Regions from separate parts of the Aminobacter sp. DSM 101952 genome, predicted to be linked through region 1. Evidence: riboswitches for the same ligand, from Rfam matches in the RefSeq annotation. Region 1 holds a riboswitch; each other region holds the start of a gene.
The links. Region 1 has a riboswitch for cobalamin ahead of bluB (5,6-dimethylbenzimidazole synthase). Riboswitches for the same ligand answer to the same signal wherever they lie in the genome.
Positions count from the first base shown of each region.

Region 1 (4,783 bases):
CTTCTGCAGCTCCTGCTTCTCCTCGAAGCTGAGCTTTGTGAAGGGGCGCTTCCAGTCCTGCACCAGACCGCCATAGCCGGCGATTTCGTCGGCAAGAAGACCAACGGCGAGCGCATATTTGTCGGCGTTGTTGTAGCGCTTGATGACCGAAAAATTCTTGGTCATCAGGAAGGCCGGGCCGCCGCGGCCGTCCGGCACCTTGAGCGTCGCCACGTCGGAGCCGCGCTTGAAGGCCTTGCCATTGGCGCGTTCGACGCCGAGCGCTGCCCATTTGTCGAGCGTCATCGAGCCGGACGGGAACTTGCGGCCCTCGGGCAGCACGACCTCGTAGCCCCAGGTCTTGCCGCCCTGCCAGCCGTTCTTCTTCAACAGGTTGGCGGCGGTTGCGAGCGCGTCGGGCACCGAATTCCAGATGTCGCGCTTGCCGTTGCCGTCGGCGTCGACGGCATAGGCCTGGTAGCTGGTCGGGATGAACTGGGTGTGGCCCATGGCGCCGGCCCAGGAGCCGACGAGGTGGCTCTCGTCGATGTCGCCGCGCTGCAGGATCTTGAGCGCCGCTATCAGCTGTGTCCGGGCGAACTTCGCGCGCCGCTTGTCGCCATAGGCGAGCGTCGACAGCGAGCGCACGACATTGCGCATCACCTTGTCGTTCTTGAGAATCTCGCCGTAGTTCGATTCCATCGACCAGATGGCAAGCAGGATGTAGCGGTCGACGCCAAACTTGGCCTCGATGCGGTCGAGCCACGGCTTCCACTTGCGGGCCATCTCGCGGCCGACCGTGATCGACTGGTCATGGACGCGATTGTCGAAATAGTCCCAGACGGGGGCGGTGAATTCGGGCTGGAAACGGGCCTTTTCCAGCACTTCGGGGTCGGCCGAGGTCACACCGCGAAAGGCGCGGTCGTAAGTCGAGCCGGAAATCCCGTTGTCTGCGGCGACCGAGCGGAAGCTCGCTACCCAGCGCTGGAAGCCGGCTTCGGCCGCCGCCGGGCCGGCCGGCAGCATGAATGCCAGCGAAAGGCCGGCGATTGCAGCGGCGCTTGCGAGGCCTCTGGCGGTCTTGCGAAGGGGCATTCTTTCCTCCTTGGAGAGATCAGAAATACGATTCATCGCCGATGCCGGTTATCAATCAGTTTACCATAGCCCCCTTGGGGAACGAAAAGCGGTTCTGGCGATTGTTTCCCGACTGGTTTCGACAATCAAGATCGCGTGATCGATCCTCTTGCCGGCTGCCGGCGAATATGTGAACGCATTCAGTATTCATCAATTCCGCTATGGCAGTGTGCCTGCCCGATACTCGTAATCCTCCATCGGATGAACCAAGCAATGAAAAGAGTTCGCAAGGCAGTTTTCCCGGTCGCGGGCCTCGGCACGCGTTTTCTGCCTGCCACCAAGTCGATCCCCAAGGAAATGCTGACGGTCGTCGATCGTCCAGTGATTCAATACGTGGTCGACGAAGCACGCGAGGCGGGTATCGAACACTTCATCTTCGTCACCGGCCGCAACAAGGCCGTCATCGAAGATCATTTCGACGTCCAGTTCGAACTCTACGACACGCTGGCCCAGCGCGGCAAAAGTGAACAGCTCGAGCGTCTGCAGCGCCTGCAGCCTGCGCCCGGCCAGACCTCGTTCACCCGCCAGCAGGTCCCGCTCGGCCTTGGCCATGCGGTGTGGTGCGCGCGTGAGCTGGTCGGTGACGAGCCCTTCGCGCTGCTCCTGCCCGACATGATCATGCAGTCGGAAAAGAGCTGCATGCGCGAGATGGTCGAGCTTTATGCCGAGACCGGCAACAACATCATCGCGGTGCAGGAATGCGATCCTGCCGAGGCGCACAAATATGGCATCGTCGGCAAGGGCAAGGCGGTCCACACCGGCTTCGAGATCGAAGGCATGGTGGAAAAGCCGAAGCAGGGAACCGCGCCGTCGAACCTGTTCATCAACGGCCGCTACATCCTGCAGCCGGAGATCTTCGACATCCTGGCCAAGCAGGAGCGCGGCGCCGGCGACGAGATCCAGCTCACCGATGCGATGCTGAAGCTGGAGAAGCAGCAGTCCTTCTACGGCTATCATTATCGCGGTCGCACATTCGACTGCGGTTCGCCGGAAGGCTTCGTCGAGGCCAACGTCGCCTTTGCGCTGTCGCGCGCCGACATCAACGAGCGCATGGCCGGCGTCATCGAGGGCTTGCTCGGCGAGATGAAGCCCGGCCGCTGATCCCTGTCGAAATGTCGCCCGCGCGCCAGCTTTGGACGCGCGGAGCGATGGCCATCGGCATCGCAGCCGTATAGACATCTCCTGCCAGGTGCCCGCAGCGATGCGGGAGAATCGGGAACACGGTGCAAATCCGTGGCGTGCCCAACGCTGTAAGAGGGACCGCATCGGCAATAGCCACTGTTCGTAGAACGGGAAGGCGCCGGAGGCGGGCTGAACTCGAGCCAGAAGACCGGCCCGGCAGAAATCGTCCACCGCATGGTCAGGCGGGGGAAACCGATTTGCTCGCCAGGGGACACGCGATGCCGGCCGACCATGCCCATGCCGATTCAGGCTGTTTCGACCTTGCTGCCCAGGATGCCGTCTATCGCGCCATCTTCACGCGGCGCGACGTGCGCAGCCATTTTTTGCCCGATCCGCTCGACGACGAAATGCTGGCGCGCCTGCTGATGGCGGCCCATCACGCGCCGTCGGTGGGTTTCATGCAACCGTGGAACTTCATCGTCATCCGCGATCAACGGCGCAGGCAACAGGTGCGCGACCTGTTCCTGGCCGCCCGCCAGCAGGAACTGCCGCATATCGCCGAGGAGCGGCAGGCGCTGTACCGCAAGCTCAAGCTCGAGGGCATCTGCGAGAGCCCGCTCAACCTCGTCGTCACCTGCGACCGCAGCCGGTCGCGGAACTCGCCGCTGGGGCGATGGCACAATCCCGAGATGGACCTCTACAGCACCGTTTGCGCGGTCCAGAATTTCTGGCTGGCGGCGCGGGCCGAAGGCGTCGGCGTCGGCTGGGTCAGCATCATCGACCGAGAGGCGCTGAAGCGGATGCTCGCCATTCCCGAACATGTCGTGCCGGTCGCCTATCTCTGCGTCGGCCGGGTGTCGGAATTCGCCGCAAGACCCGATCTCGAACGCCATGGCTGGGGCAGCCGGCTGCCGCTTGCCGACCTGATCATGAGCGAGGAGTATTGCGGCGACGGCGAAACGGAGCTGAAAGACGCCGCAGCCAGGCTGGCCGGTACTCCGGTTGGCGCCTAGCGCTGCACCCTCAACCCGACAAAGACGCTGTTGGTCTTGCTGTCGCGGCCGGCCAGGGTGCTGTCGAAGGTTTCGTGGCGCAGCCTGCCGGTGAGGCCGGCATAGCGGTTGAGCCACCAGGTCAGGCCGGCTTCGGCGCTGAGCCTGAGTTCATGGTCGTCCCTGCCAGCATAATCGCGCCAGCCGACGCCGGCCGCGGCAAAGCCGGTGAGGTTGGCGCGAATCTGACGCTCGACGCCGAGGCGGCCGGTGTAGAGCACCGAGCCGCTTTCGCCCGGCGTCGTCGAACCTTCGACCTGCGTCGTCCCGTTGAGCGTAACGATGGTGCCGCGCATCGGCGACCAGCGCAGATCCGCGGCGATCGTCGCCGCCGAAATCGTCTCCAGCCGGTCGTCGTCGAAGTCTTCCGAAAGCCAGCCTGCGGAAATCTCGCCGCCGAACTTCTCGCCCATGTCGAGCTCGACGCCGGCGCGGGCGCCGATCCGGTTGGACGAGCGTTCGAAGCCGGCCGTGTCGAACCTGAGATCGTAGACGCGGCGCCCGTATTCGATCTCGCCGAAGGGTGTCAGCGCCGGGGAAATCTCATATCCGGCACGGAAACGGCCGGTATAGAGCGTCGAGTTCCTGTCTTCCTGCGAAAGCGTGCCGCCGCCCGACAGGTCGGCGTCGCTGAAACTCTCTTTGGCGGCTTCGCCGGTCACGGCAAAGCGCAGCTTGCCGACGTCCTTCTCGACACCGATGCTGCCGTCGAGGGTGTGGCGCACCGGGCGCGACGCGGTGCCGACGATCACCACCGGCGAACTCGCCGATTCCGGGCGGATGTCGTAGCCGAGGGTGGCGATGGTGCGGATATCGTCGGCGAAGTCGAGCTGCAGCCGGCCGTCGATGCCGGCCTCGACATCCTCGACCTCCTGGCCCGAGACGGACTTGCGGACATTGCCGTAGGCGTCGATGGTGGCCGAGTGGCTGTCCCAGTCTGAGGCCGCATTCAGGCGCAGCGTGGTTTCCGACAGCACCGCCGACTTGCCGTCCGAACTCGAATCGGCGTTGGAGGTGGCGGTGACGCCCTGTTCGAGGCTCGGCTTGAGCAGGAAGGTGCCGAAGCGGATGCCTGTCGGCTCGAACGGGTTTTCGTCCGGCACCGGCCTGCGGCCCTCGATCGCTCGCTGACGCTCCGATTCCGGGCCGTTTTCTTCCGCGATCAGCGAATCGACGGTTCCCTGCCGCACCGTGCCGGTGGTCAATTCTTCATCCTGCTCCGGCGTGGCAGCTGTCGTTGCGGCTGCCCTAGCGGGGGCGGCGCGTCTTTCGCGTGCTTCCCTGGAGCGCTGGATTGCGGTCGTCGTCGGACGGCTGGACGGGTTGGCGGCATCGGCCGCATAGGCGTTGGGTGGTTCGCTAAACAGGTCGTCCGTGCCGGCCGGGTCGGTTTGCTCCGGCACGGCGCCAGGGCTGATGGGCTGGTAGGTGGCCGCCTGGTCCTGGATTTCGGGGGCAGGCTGCTGTGCCGGTCGCCGGCGCAACAACTGTGCGGT
Region 1 covers NZ_LMCL01000032.1:128,199-132,981, reverse strand. The annotation lists gene ASC75_RS20705 (lytic murein transglycosylase) at 1-1,074, opposite strand, end outside; gene galU (UTP--glucose-1-phosphate uridylyltransferase GalU) at 1,327-2,214, shown strand; cobalamin riboswitch at 2,284-2,467, shown strand; gene bluB (5,6-dimethylbenzimidazole synthase) at 2,514-3,248, shown strand; gene ASC75_RS20690 (outer membrane beta-barrel protein) at 3,245-4,783, opposite strand, start outside.

Region 2 (4,783 bases), on a different contig from region 1:
GGCGGCCGGGCCCCGCACCATCGCCTGGCTCGACACGTCGATGTCATATGCCCATGGCTGCTACCCCGATGCCGACCACTGGCGCTATCTCTGGATGAGCATCGAGGGCCATGGGCTCGACGCCGTGTTCTCGTTCCTCCGTGTTGCCGGCAACCCGCTGTTTGCGACACAAGGCGAGGGCGTCGCTGCCGGCTTCGAGCGTGCCATCCAGAACCTCGCCCGGCGCGGGCAGACGACCGACGCCATTTCGAGCGCCGTCGTCGCCCGGCTTGTCGAAACGCTCGTCGCCGAACGCGGCGAGCAGGACAGCTCGGAAGATCGCGGCGAACGCGTGCTGCGGGTGATGCGCGAGGTGCGCGCCGACATCGCGCGCAACTGGCCCATCGAGGAACTGGCCGCGATCTCCAACCTCAGCGCCTCGCAACTGCACCGGCAGTTCAAGCAAAAGACCGGCACGACGCCGATGGACTGGATCCGCCACGAGCGCATGAACCTGGCCAAGCGCCTGCTGATCGCAGCCGACATCAAGATCGCTGCCGTAGCGCTAAGCTGCGGCTATGCCGATCCCTATCATTTCAGCCGCGACTTCCGCCGCATCGCCGGCCAGTCGCCAAGCGAGTTCAGGCGGGCGCAGGGGCAATAGCGGCTCGACGACGATCGCTGGCCCAGTGCCTGCCCCGTCGACATGCCACTTCGTTTCGGGCAGGCTGCGGACCTCGCCCCACCAGCACGAGCGCACCGACATGACGTCCAAGCCAGCGGTCTACGAATTCAACGCGGCCATCGTGCGCGAGCCGGCTCGGTCGGTTGTCAACGGCCTGCGCGCCGACGACCGCGGCAACCCGACCTATGACGGCGTCAAGGCCGAGCATGCGGCCTATGTCGCGACGATGCGCGCCGCAGGCGTGGAGGTGACGGCGCTGCCGGCGCTTGAGGCGTTTCCCGATTCGATCTTCGTCGAGGACCCGGCGCTGGTGTTTCCCGAAGGGGCGATCCTGCTTCGGCCCGGCGCCGAGACGCGCGTCAGGGAAACCGTCGAGATCGCACCCACGCTGAAGGCCATGTTCGGCACCGTGGTCGACCTGCCCACGCCCGGCTATGCCGATGGCGGCGACGTGCTGACGACGCCGAGAAGCGTGATGATCGGGCTGTCGGCCCGCACCGACCGGGCTGGTGCCGAAGGGCTGATCGCCAGCCTCGACCGGCTCGGGCGCAAGGGCGAGATCGTGCAGACGCCGGAAGGCGTGCTGCATTTCAAGAGCGACTGTTCACTGCTCGACGGCGAGACCATGCTGTCGACGAAGCGGCTTGCGCGCTCGGGCGTGTTCAAGGGTTTCCGCGAGGTGCTCATCCCCGAGGGCGAGGAGCCGGCGGCCAACGCGCTGCGCGTCAACGACGTGGTGATGGTCGGGGCGGATTACCCCCGGACCATCGCGATGCTTGACAAGCTCGGCTACCAGGTGGTCGCGCTCAAGACCACCGAGATCGGCAAGATCGACGCCGGCCTGTCGTGCATGTCGCTGCGCTGGCACCGCGGCCAACGCCTTTGATCGGCATGCCGTCCCTGAGCGTCGGCAAGTATTGGTCAAGCTTCGTGACAATGTAGGGATCGCGACAACGGACCGGGCGGTTTGCGACAATCGCAACCGACGAGACGTCCGACAGCAACAGATCAATTGACAAGGCTTCCGCCGGCTGTCTAGTCTCGACCCCGGAATCGGTTCCACCGAAAGGTGGATGAAAAGGGAACACGGTGAGGCCGAAGGCCAAATCCGCGACTGCCCCCGCAACTGTAACCGTTGAGCCTCTTCCATCATGCCACTGAACGCATTCGTGCGTTCGGGAAGGCGGAAGAAGGCTATGACACGGAAGTCAGGAGACCTGCCCGTTCCGGTCACCCATGCTTGTCCACGGGGTGTGGTCAGGCGCGGTCGCCCGTGGCGGTGACATTGAAAAGTGTTGCCGCATGCGGAAGGCCGCCGGGTCGATCTTGTCCCAATGTCTGCCTGCCGACCTGTCTTGCCTGCGGTTTGGAACCGGGTGCGATGCCTGTCGCGCCCACCGAACCATTTGGGGGCAGAATTGCAGAGACTCATCCTCGCCACCAGCGCCGTCGCGCTGGTCATTCCGACGCAAACCCACGCGCAGCAGTCGCCGTCGCGCGACGACGTGACCGTGCTTCGACCGCTGGTGGTGTCGACGCCGCTGCGGCGCGAGACGGCGCTCGTCCGCTCGACGTCGTCGGTCACCGTCATCGACGAGGAGGAGCTCCGGACATCGGCGGCCGCCGACCTGCCGTCGCTGCTCAAGCGCTACGCCGGCGTGTCGATCATCGGCTATGGCGGCCAGGGCTCGGCCTCGAACGTCTCCCTGCGCGGTATGTCGGCCGGGCAGACTCTGGTGCTGGTCAACGGCATCCGCACCGCCTCGGCAACCAGCGGCACCAGCTCGATCTTCAACATTCCCCTTGCCTCGATCGAACGAATCGAGATCGCCAAGGGGCCGCACTCGGCCCAGTATGGCGCCGACGCGATCGGCGGCGTCGTCAACATCATCACCAGGCAAGGTGGCCAGTGCGCCGACGGCCGCAGTGCCTGCGCCAGCATCACCACCGGCGTCACATACCCATGGGGCGGCTATGTCTCGGGCGATGTGCGCGGCCGCAGCGAAGGAGGCGTCGACTACTCCGTCGGCGGCAGCATTCTCGGCACGCGCGGCTACGACTTCACCACGCCGCTGGCCTGGGGCCACGAGCCCGACGATGACGGCTTCCTGCAGGGCTCGCTGAATTTTTCGCTGGCCAAGGAATTCGACTGGGGCAGGCTTTATGCCGACGGCCTGTTCGCACGCGGCCGTTCGCAATATGACGACACCTTCCCGTCCAGCAATGAAGTCGACACCGACACGTTTGCCGGCAAGGCAGGTGCGCGGCTGAAGCACTCCGACAGTTGGTCCTCGACTGTCGAGCTGTCCAGCAGCCTGGACAGTTCGACCAACTTCCGTGACGGGGTTCCGGGCGACAGCAGGTTCGACACCAAGCGCTACGGCATCTTCGCCTCGACCGAAAAGACCTTCGAGACCGGCGATGCCCGCCATGTCGTGACCGGCGGGGCCGAGGCCTATCGCGAACAGGTCGATACCACCGTCGATTTCGACGTCACCTCGCGCGGTCTCGGGGCGGTGTTCGGACAATATTCGGTCGAATATGGCGCGCTGACCATCGACAGCGGGCTGCGCTACGATCACAACGAGCAGTTCGGCGGTGCCACCACCTACAATATCGGTGCCAGCTTCGAGATCGTGCCCGATCTCGTCGCCCGGGCCTCCTACGGCACCGGCTTCCGCGCCCCGACCTTCAACGACCTCTATTATCCCGGCTATTCGAACCCGAATTTGAAGCCGGAGACATCCCGGTCCTACGAACTTGGCGTCAACTGGCGGCCTACCGACAGCACGACGCTCGACGTCGCCTTCTACCAGACGTGGCTGAGCGACGCGATCGCCTCCAACCCGCCCACCTACGTCCCCTTCAACGTTGCGCGCGCCAAGGTGACGGGCGTCGAGGCATCGCTGTCGCACGAGTTCGGCGACCGCTGGAGCGGCAAGGCATCGATCGACTACCGCTCGCCCAGGAACGAGGACAACGGCCGCTACATTCCCTATCGCGACCGCTTCAAGGCGACTGCCGAGCTGGGTTTTGCCGCGACCGACAGCCTGGACCTGACCGCCAGGCTGCTCTACGGCGCAGCGCGCTACGCCGACGCTGCGAACACAGTAAAACTGCCCGACTACGTGACGGTGGATTTTGCCGCCAACTACACATTTGATGCGCAGTCGAGCCTGAAATTCTCGGTCGAGAACCTGTTCGACGAGCAGTATTCGACCGTCACCAACTATCGCGCGCCGGGCCGGACCTTCAGCCTGAGCTTCACGCGCGTGTTCTGATGGGAGCCAGCATGCCGACCGATCGCTTCCGCATCCCCCGCCGTCGAGCGTGGCTGCTCGTGCTGGCGGGGGCCATATCCAGCACCGCTGCCCCGGCCATCGCCGCGCCGCCGAAACGCGTCGTCTCGATGAATGTCTGCACCGATCAGCTGGCCATGCTGGTGGCGGCGGAGGGCCAATTGCACTCCGTCTCATATCTGGCGCGAGACCCCGAGACGTCGGTGCTCGCCGGGCGCGCCAAGGGCCTCGTCGTCAACCATGGCCTCGCCGAGGAGGTCTTCCTGATGCAGCCCGACCTTGTGCTTGCGGGTGCCTACACGACGCGGTCGACCGTTGCCCTGTTGCGGCGCCTCGGCACGCGCGTCGAGGAATTCGCACCCGACAATTCCATCGCCGAGATCAGGGCGAACATCGTCCGCATGGGCGAGGTGCTGGAGCGGCGTGAGCGGGCGGCGGACCTGGTCGCGGAACTGGACAATGGGGTGGCTGAACTGGCCGCCCGGCCGGCCTCGGGAAAGACGGTCGCGACCTACTATGCCAACAGCTACACGTCGGGCGCGGGCACCCTGGTCGGCGACATCGTCAGGCTCTCGGGCCTCGTCAATGTCGCCGACGAGTTGGGCCTGAGCGGCACGGCCCGTCTGCCGCTCGAGATGCTGGTGCTGGCCCAGCCCGATCTCGTCGCCGGCGGCGGCGAAAGCTACGATGCACCGGCGCTGGCACAGGAGAATTTCGTTCACCCGGCATACCGGGCGATTGCTGCGCAAGGCAGCACCGTGCCGGTTCCGGCGCGCTACACCATCTGCGGCGCGCCATTCACGCTCGAGGCCGCGCGCCT
Region 2 covers NZ_LMCL01000035.1:176,206-180,988, reverse strand. The annotation lists gene ASC75_RS24910 (AraC family transcriptional regulator) at 1-643, shown strand, start outside; gene ASC75_RS24905 (arginine deiminase family protein) at 744-1,550, shown strand; cobalamin riboswitch at 1,702-1,904, shown strand; gene ASC75_RS24900 (TonB-dependent receptor) at 2,170-3,945, shown strand; gene ASC75_RS24895 (ABC transporter substrate-binding protein) at 3,957-4,783, shown strand, end outside.
Region 2: it holds a riboswitch for cobalamin, as region 1 does, so the genes downstream of both, ASC75_RS24900 (TonB-dependent receptor) here and bluB (5,6-dimethylbenzimidazole synthase) in region 1, are expected to answer to the same signal.

Region 3 (4,783 bases), on a different contig from region 1:
ATGGTCAGCACGGCCAGGAAGATCATCATCGACCAGAAGCCGAGCATTCCGATCTCGCCGAAGGACACCGCCCACGGGAACAGGAACGCCACTTCGAGATCGAAGATGATGAACAGGATGGAGACCAGGTAGAAGCGAATGTCGAACTTCATGCGGGCATCGTCGAACGAGTTGAAGCCGCACTCGTAGGCAGAAAGCTTCTCCGGATCCGGATTTCGGTAGGCGACAAGGAAGGGCGCCACGATAAGGGCGATGCCGACGAGTAGCGCCACACCGATGAAGATGACGATGGGCAGATACGAACTCAGGAGAGCGTTCATGCTGCGAATTCCGTTGGTGGCCTATCCACCCAGATTTACAGCACGGGGTCCGTTTCCGGAAGCGCGACGAATTCTCGCCGGCCCTGACGAAACGGTCGTGCTGCAATGCGGCGACGGTTAGCGCAGCCGGTCGGGCGAAGCAAGCCCAACCTTGTCCAAAACGGGGCAAACCCCACCGCTGGACCAAAATCCTGCGCGTGTGGCTCCTGTTTGATTTCCTTCGTCTTTTACTCAACTTTACATTCCTGACAAGCCTGGAACCGCACTCCTGCTAGCATTTGCAGCAAAGGCCGATTCTGGTGCCCCTGCGTCACTCATCCGGAGACTGCGATAGCTTGCCGCAATGAAGGAAAAACTCTCGCTTCCCACCGCCCGCCGCATCGCACTCGCGGCCCAGGGCTTCGCCGATCCGCGCCCGTCCGGCGCGATCACCCGACGTCACCTGCAGCGCGTGCTCGGCCGCACCGGCCTGCTGCAGATCGACTCGGTCAGCGCCGTCGTGCGCGCCCACTACATGCCGCTCTATTCGCGCCTCGGCCCCTACCCCATGGCGCTGCTCGACGACGCCATGCAGCCGAAAAAGCGCATGCTCTTCGAATACTGGGCGCATGAAGCCTCGCTGCTGCCGCTGGAGACCTTTCCGCTGCTGCGCTGGCGCATGGAGCGGGCGGACACCGAGATGTATTCGGGGCTGGCGAAGTTCGGCCGCGAGCAGGCTCCTTACATAGAAGGGATCTATCGCCAGGTGGTCGACCGCGGCCCGATCGCCGCCTCGGACATCGAGGGCGCCAAGGGTTCGGGCGGCTGGTGGGGCTGGAGCCTTGAGAAGCGCGCCTTCGAATGGCTGTTCTGGGCCGGCCGCATCACCACCCATTCCCGCCGCGGCTTCGAGCGTCTCTACGACCTGCCCGAGCGCGTGCTGCCGGCCGACATCTACAACAGCCCTGCCCTGCGGGCCGAAGATGCCCATCGCGAACTGTTGCGAATCTCCGCTCAGGCCCATGGCGTCGCGACCGGCATCTGCCTGCGCGACTATTTCCGCCTGTCGCCGGACGACATGAAGGGCCGGCTCGAAGAGCTGGTCGAGATGGGCGAACTGATTCCCGTGCGCGTCGAAGGCTGGAACAGGCAGGCCTATCTGCATGCCGAGGCCCGCATCCCTCGAAAAGTGCAAGCACGCGCCCTGCTCGCGCCCTTCGACCCGCTGGTGTTCGAGCGCACCCGCGCCGAGCAATTGTTCGACTTCCGCTACCGCATCGAGATCTACACGCCAGCGGACAAGCGCCAGTACGGCTACTACGTCCTGCCCTTCCTGCTCGGCGAACGCATCGTCGCCCGCATCGACCTCAAGGCCGACCGCCCGGCCGGCGTGCTGCGCGTCCACGCCGCCTATGCCGAGCCCTGCGCGCCGCCGGAAACAGCAGCCCAACTCTTTGAAGAACTCAAGCAGATGCGCGACTGGCTCGGCCTCGAACGCATCGAGGTCACGCCCGCCGGCGACCTCGGCCCGGCGCTGAGCGACATTGTTGGTCGCTCCATTGCGTTGACTCCACCCCGCGCGAAAGCCTAAATCGCCCACAGACGGTCCTTCGCCCGCAACGGCGGAGGCTAAGAGGGAATGCGGTGCGGCGCATATGCGCCAAAACCGCGGCTGTCCCCGCAACTGTGAGCGAAGAGCCAGACCCGAAGACCACTGGGATTTCCCGGGAAGGCGGGCGAAGGCGACGATCCGCAAGCCAGGAGACCTGCCGTCGCAGACATTGATCCGATCGCCTGGCGGGTGCCCCGGGCAGGGAGCCTGGATTTGGACTTCGACGACAACCTTCCGGTCGGAACTTCTGACGCATCCGGCGATGCAGCAGGCGCGCGCGCCTGCGACGTGACCATCCTCGTGTGCTCCTCCTGCCGTGACGAAACCGGTTCGGACGCCCATCCCCGCGCCGGAGAAAGACTTGCCGAATCCGCCCGTCGGGCAGCAGTCGGCCAAGGCATCACCGTCCGCACTGTCGAGTGCCTCGGCAATTGCAAGCGCCGCCTGAGTGCCGCCCTGCTCCGGGACGGCGCGTGGAGCTACGTCTTCGGCGATCTCAACGTTTCCTCCGGCGACGATCTCGTCACCGGCGCACAACTGTTCAGCACCTCAACCGACGGCCTGATCCCCTGGCGCGGCCGTCCCGACAGCCTCAAGCGCGGCCTCGTCGCGCGCATCCCTCCGCTTGCTCTCATCAAGGAAGACAAATGACCGCCTCCGTCGAACGCGTTCCCTGCACCGTCGTCACCGGCTTTCTCGGCGCCGGCAAGACCACGCTGCTCCGCAACATCCTCGAGAATTCCAAGGGCAAGCGCCTCGCCATCATCGTCAACGAGTTCGGCGATGTCGGCATCGACGGCGAAATTCTGAAGGGCTGCGGCATCGACGCCTGCCCGGAGGAAAACATCGTCGAGCTGGCAAATGGCTGCATCTGCTGCACCGTCGCCGATGATTTTGTCCCGGCCCTCGACCAGATTCTCGCGCGCACCCCAAAAGTCGACCACATCCTGATCGAGACTTCCGGCCTCGCGCTGCCGAAGCCTCTGGTCCAGGCCTTCCAGTGGCCGACGGTGAAGAGCCGCGTCACCGTCGACGGGGTCATCGCCGTGGTCGATGGCCCGGCTCTCGCCGAAGGCAAGGTCGCCTCCGACATGGAAGCGCTGGCCGCCCAACGCCAGGCCGATGATTCGCTCGATCACGACGACCCTGTCGAGGAGGTGTTCGAGGACCAGGTTGCCTGCGCCGACCTCATCATCCTGTCCAAGTCCGACCTTCTCGACGACGCCGGCCATGCCCGCGCCAGCGCCATCGTCAGCGAGCACCTCGCCCGCGCGGTCAAGATCGTGCCGTCGGCGCATGGCAAGGTCGACCCATCGGTGCTGCTCGGCCTCGGCCTCGCCGTCGAGGACGACATCGAGAACCGCAAGACCCACCACGACGGCGCCTTCGACCACGAGCACGACGATTTCGACACCTTCGTCATCGAGATTCCCTCGATCGCCAACCCCGACGAACTGGCCAAGCGCGTCGCCACGGCCGCCGAGGAAGAAAACGTGCTGCGCGTGAAGGGCTTTGTCGACGTCGGCGGCAAGCCGATGCGCCTGCTCGTCCAGGCCGTCGGCCCGCGCGTCAACCACTACTATGACCGCGCCTGGACCGCCGAGGACGACCGCCGCTCGCGCCTCGTCGTCATTGGCCTCAAGGGCCTCGACCGCCCGGCCATCGAGCGTATCCTGGTCGGCTAAAACGATGTCCCCTCACCCGACCTCCGCTGCGCTCGGTCGACCTCTCTCCAAACTGGAGCGGAGATCGCCGACGTCAGCGCGTGCCTCATCTCCCTGCCGGGGAGAAGGTCGCCCGAAGGGCTGGATGAGGGGGACATTTCGCGCGACCTCAAGCGAGGCGAGCTGATGCACATCCTCACCACCACCTCCGCCTCGCTCGACGACCTCATCGAGCCTGTGGACCTCGGGCAGAAGCCTGCGGATGTGGTGGCGCTGTCCTTCACCGACAGCGATCTGGCAGGCCTCGCCAACGCCTGGAAGGCGGGTGCAGCAAACCTGCCGTCGATGCGGCTCGCCAGCCTGCGCGACCTCCGGCACCCGATGTCGGTCGACCTGTGGATCGACAGCGTGGCTGCCCACGCCAGAGTCATCCTCGTCCGTATCCTCGGTGGTCACGACTGGTGGCGCTACGGCTGCGACCAGCTTGCTGCGGTGGCTCGCGAAAGAGGCATCGCGCTGGCGCTGCTGCCGGGCGAAAGCCATGACGAAGATCTCAGGCTGATCGAAGCCTCGACGCTGCCCCGCGCCGAACTCGATGCCCTGCTCGGCTATTTCCGCGAGGGCGGCCCGGAGAACATGAAGGCGCTGGTCGCGCGGCTGGCTGGGCTGGCGGGTGACAAGAGCATCATCGTAGCACCTGTGGCGATGCCGAAAGCGGGGTTTTATGATCCGGAGCGGGGCGTGATTGAAGCCCCCTTCTCCCCGTTCACGGGGAGAAGGTCCCGGCAGGGGGATGAGGGGCAAGCACCGACCTCTGGCAGCTTTGCGCAGCCCCTCAACCGCCCCTTCGGGGCACCTTCTCCCCGTGAACGGGGAGAAGGAAACGTCATCCCCATCCTCTTCTACCGTTCGATGCTGCTCGCCGCAGACGTCGCCCCCATCGACGCGCTGGTCGAAGCACTCAGGGCACACGGCCTGCGCCCCGTCCCGATCTTCGTCTCCAGCCTTAAGGACAAGGCGTCCCTCGCCTTCGTCGAGACCGCCCTCGCACAGCTCAACCCCGCGGCCATCGTCACCGCCACCGCCTTCGCCGCCGGCGCCGAGCCGGGCGCGGAAACGCTGTTCGACCGCGCCGGCGTGCCGGTGTTCCAGGTCATCGTCGCCACCACCCGCCGCGAGGCCTGGGAGGGCAGCCCGCGAGGTCTCGC
Region 3 covers NZ_LMCL01000001.1:203,515-208,297, forward strand. The annotation lists gene ASC75_RS00995 (NADH-quinone oxidoreductase subunit A) at 1-320, opposite strand, end outside; gene ASC75_RS01000 (winged helix-turn-helix domain-containing protein) at 664-1,890, shown strand; cobalamin riboswitch at 1,886-2,088, shown strand; gene ASC75_RS01005 (DUF1636 family protein) at 2,200-2,562, shown strand; gene cobW (cobalamin biosynthesis protein CobW) at 2,559-3,596, shown strand; gene ASC75_RS01015 (cobaltochelatase subunit CobN) at 3,762-4,783, shown strand, end outside.
Region 3: it holds a riboswitch for cobalamin, as region 1 does, so the genes downstream of both, ASC75_RS01005 (DUF1636 family protein) here and bluB (5,6-dimethylbenzimidazole synthase) in region 1, are expected to answer to the same signal.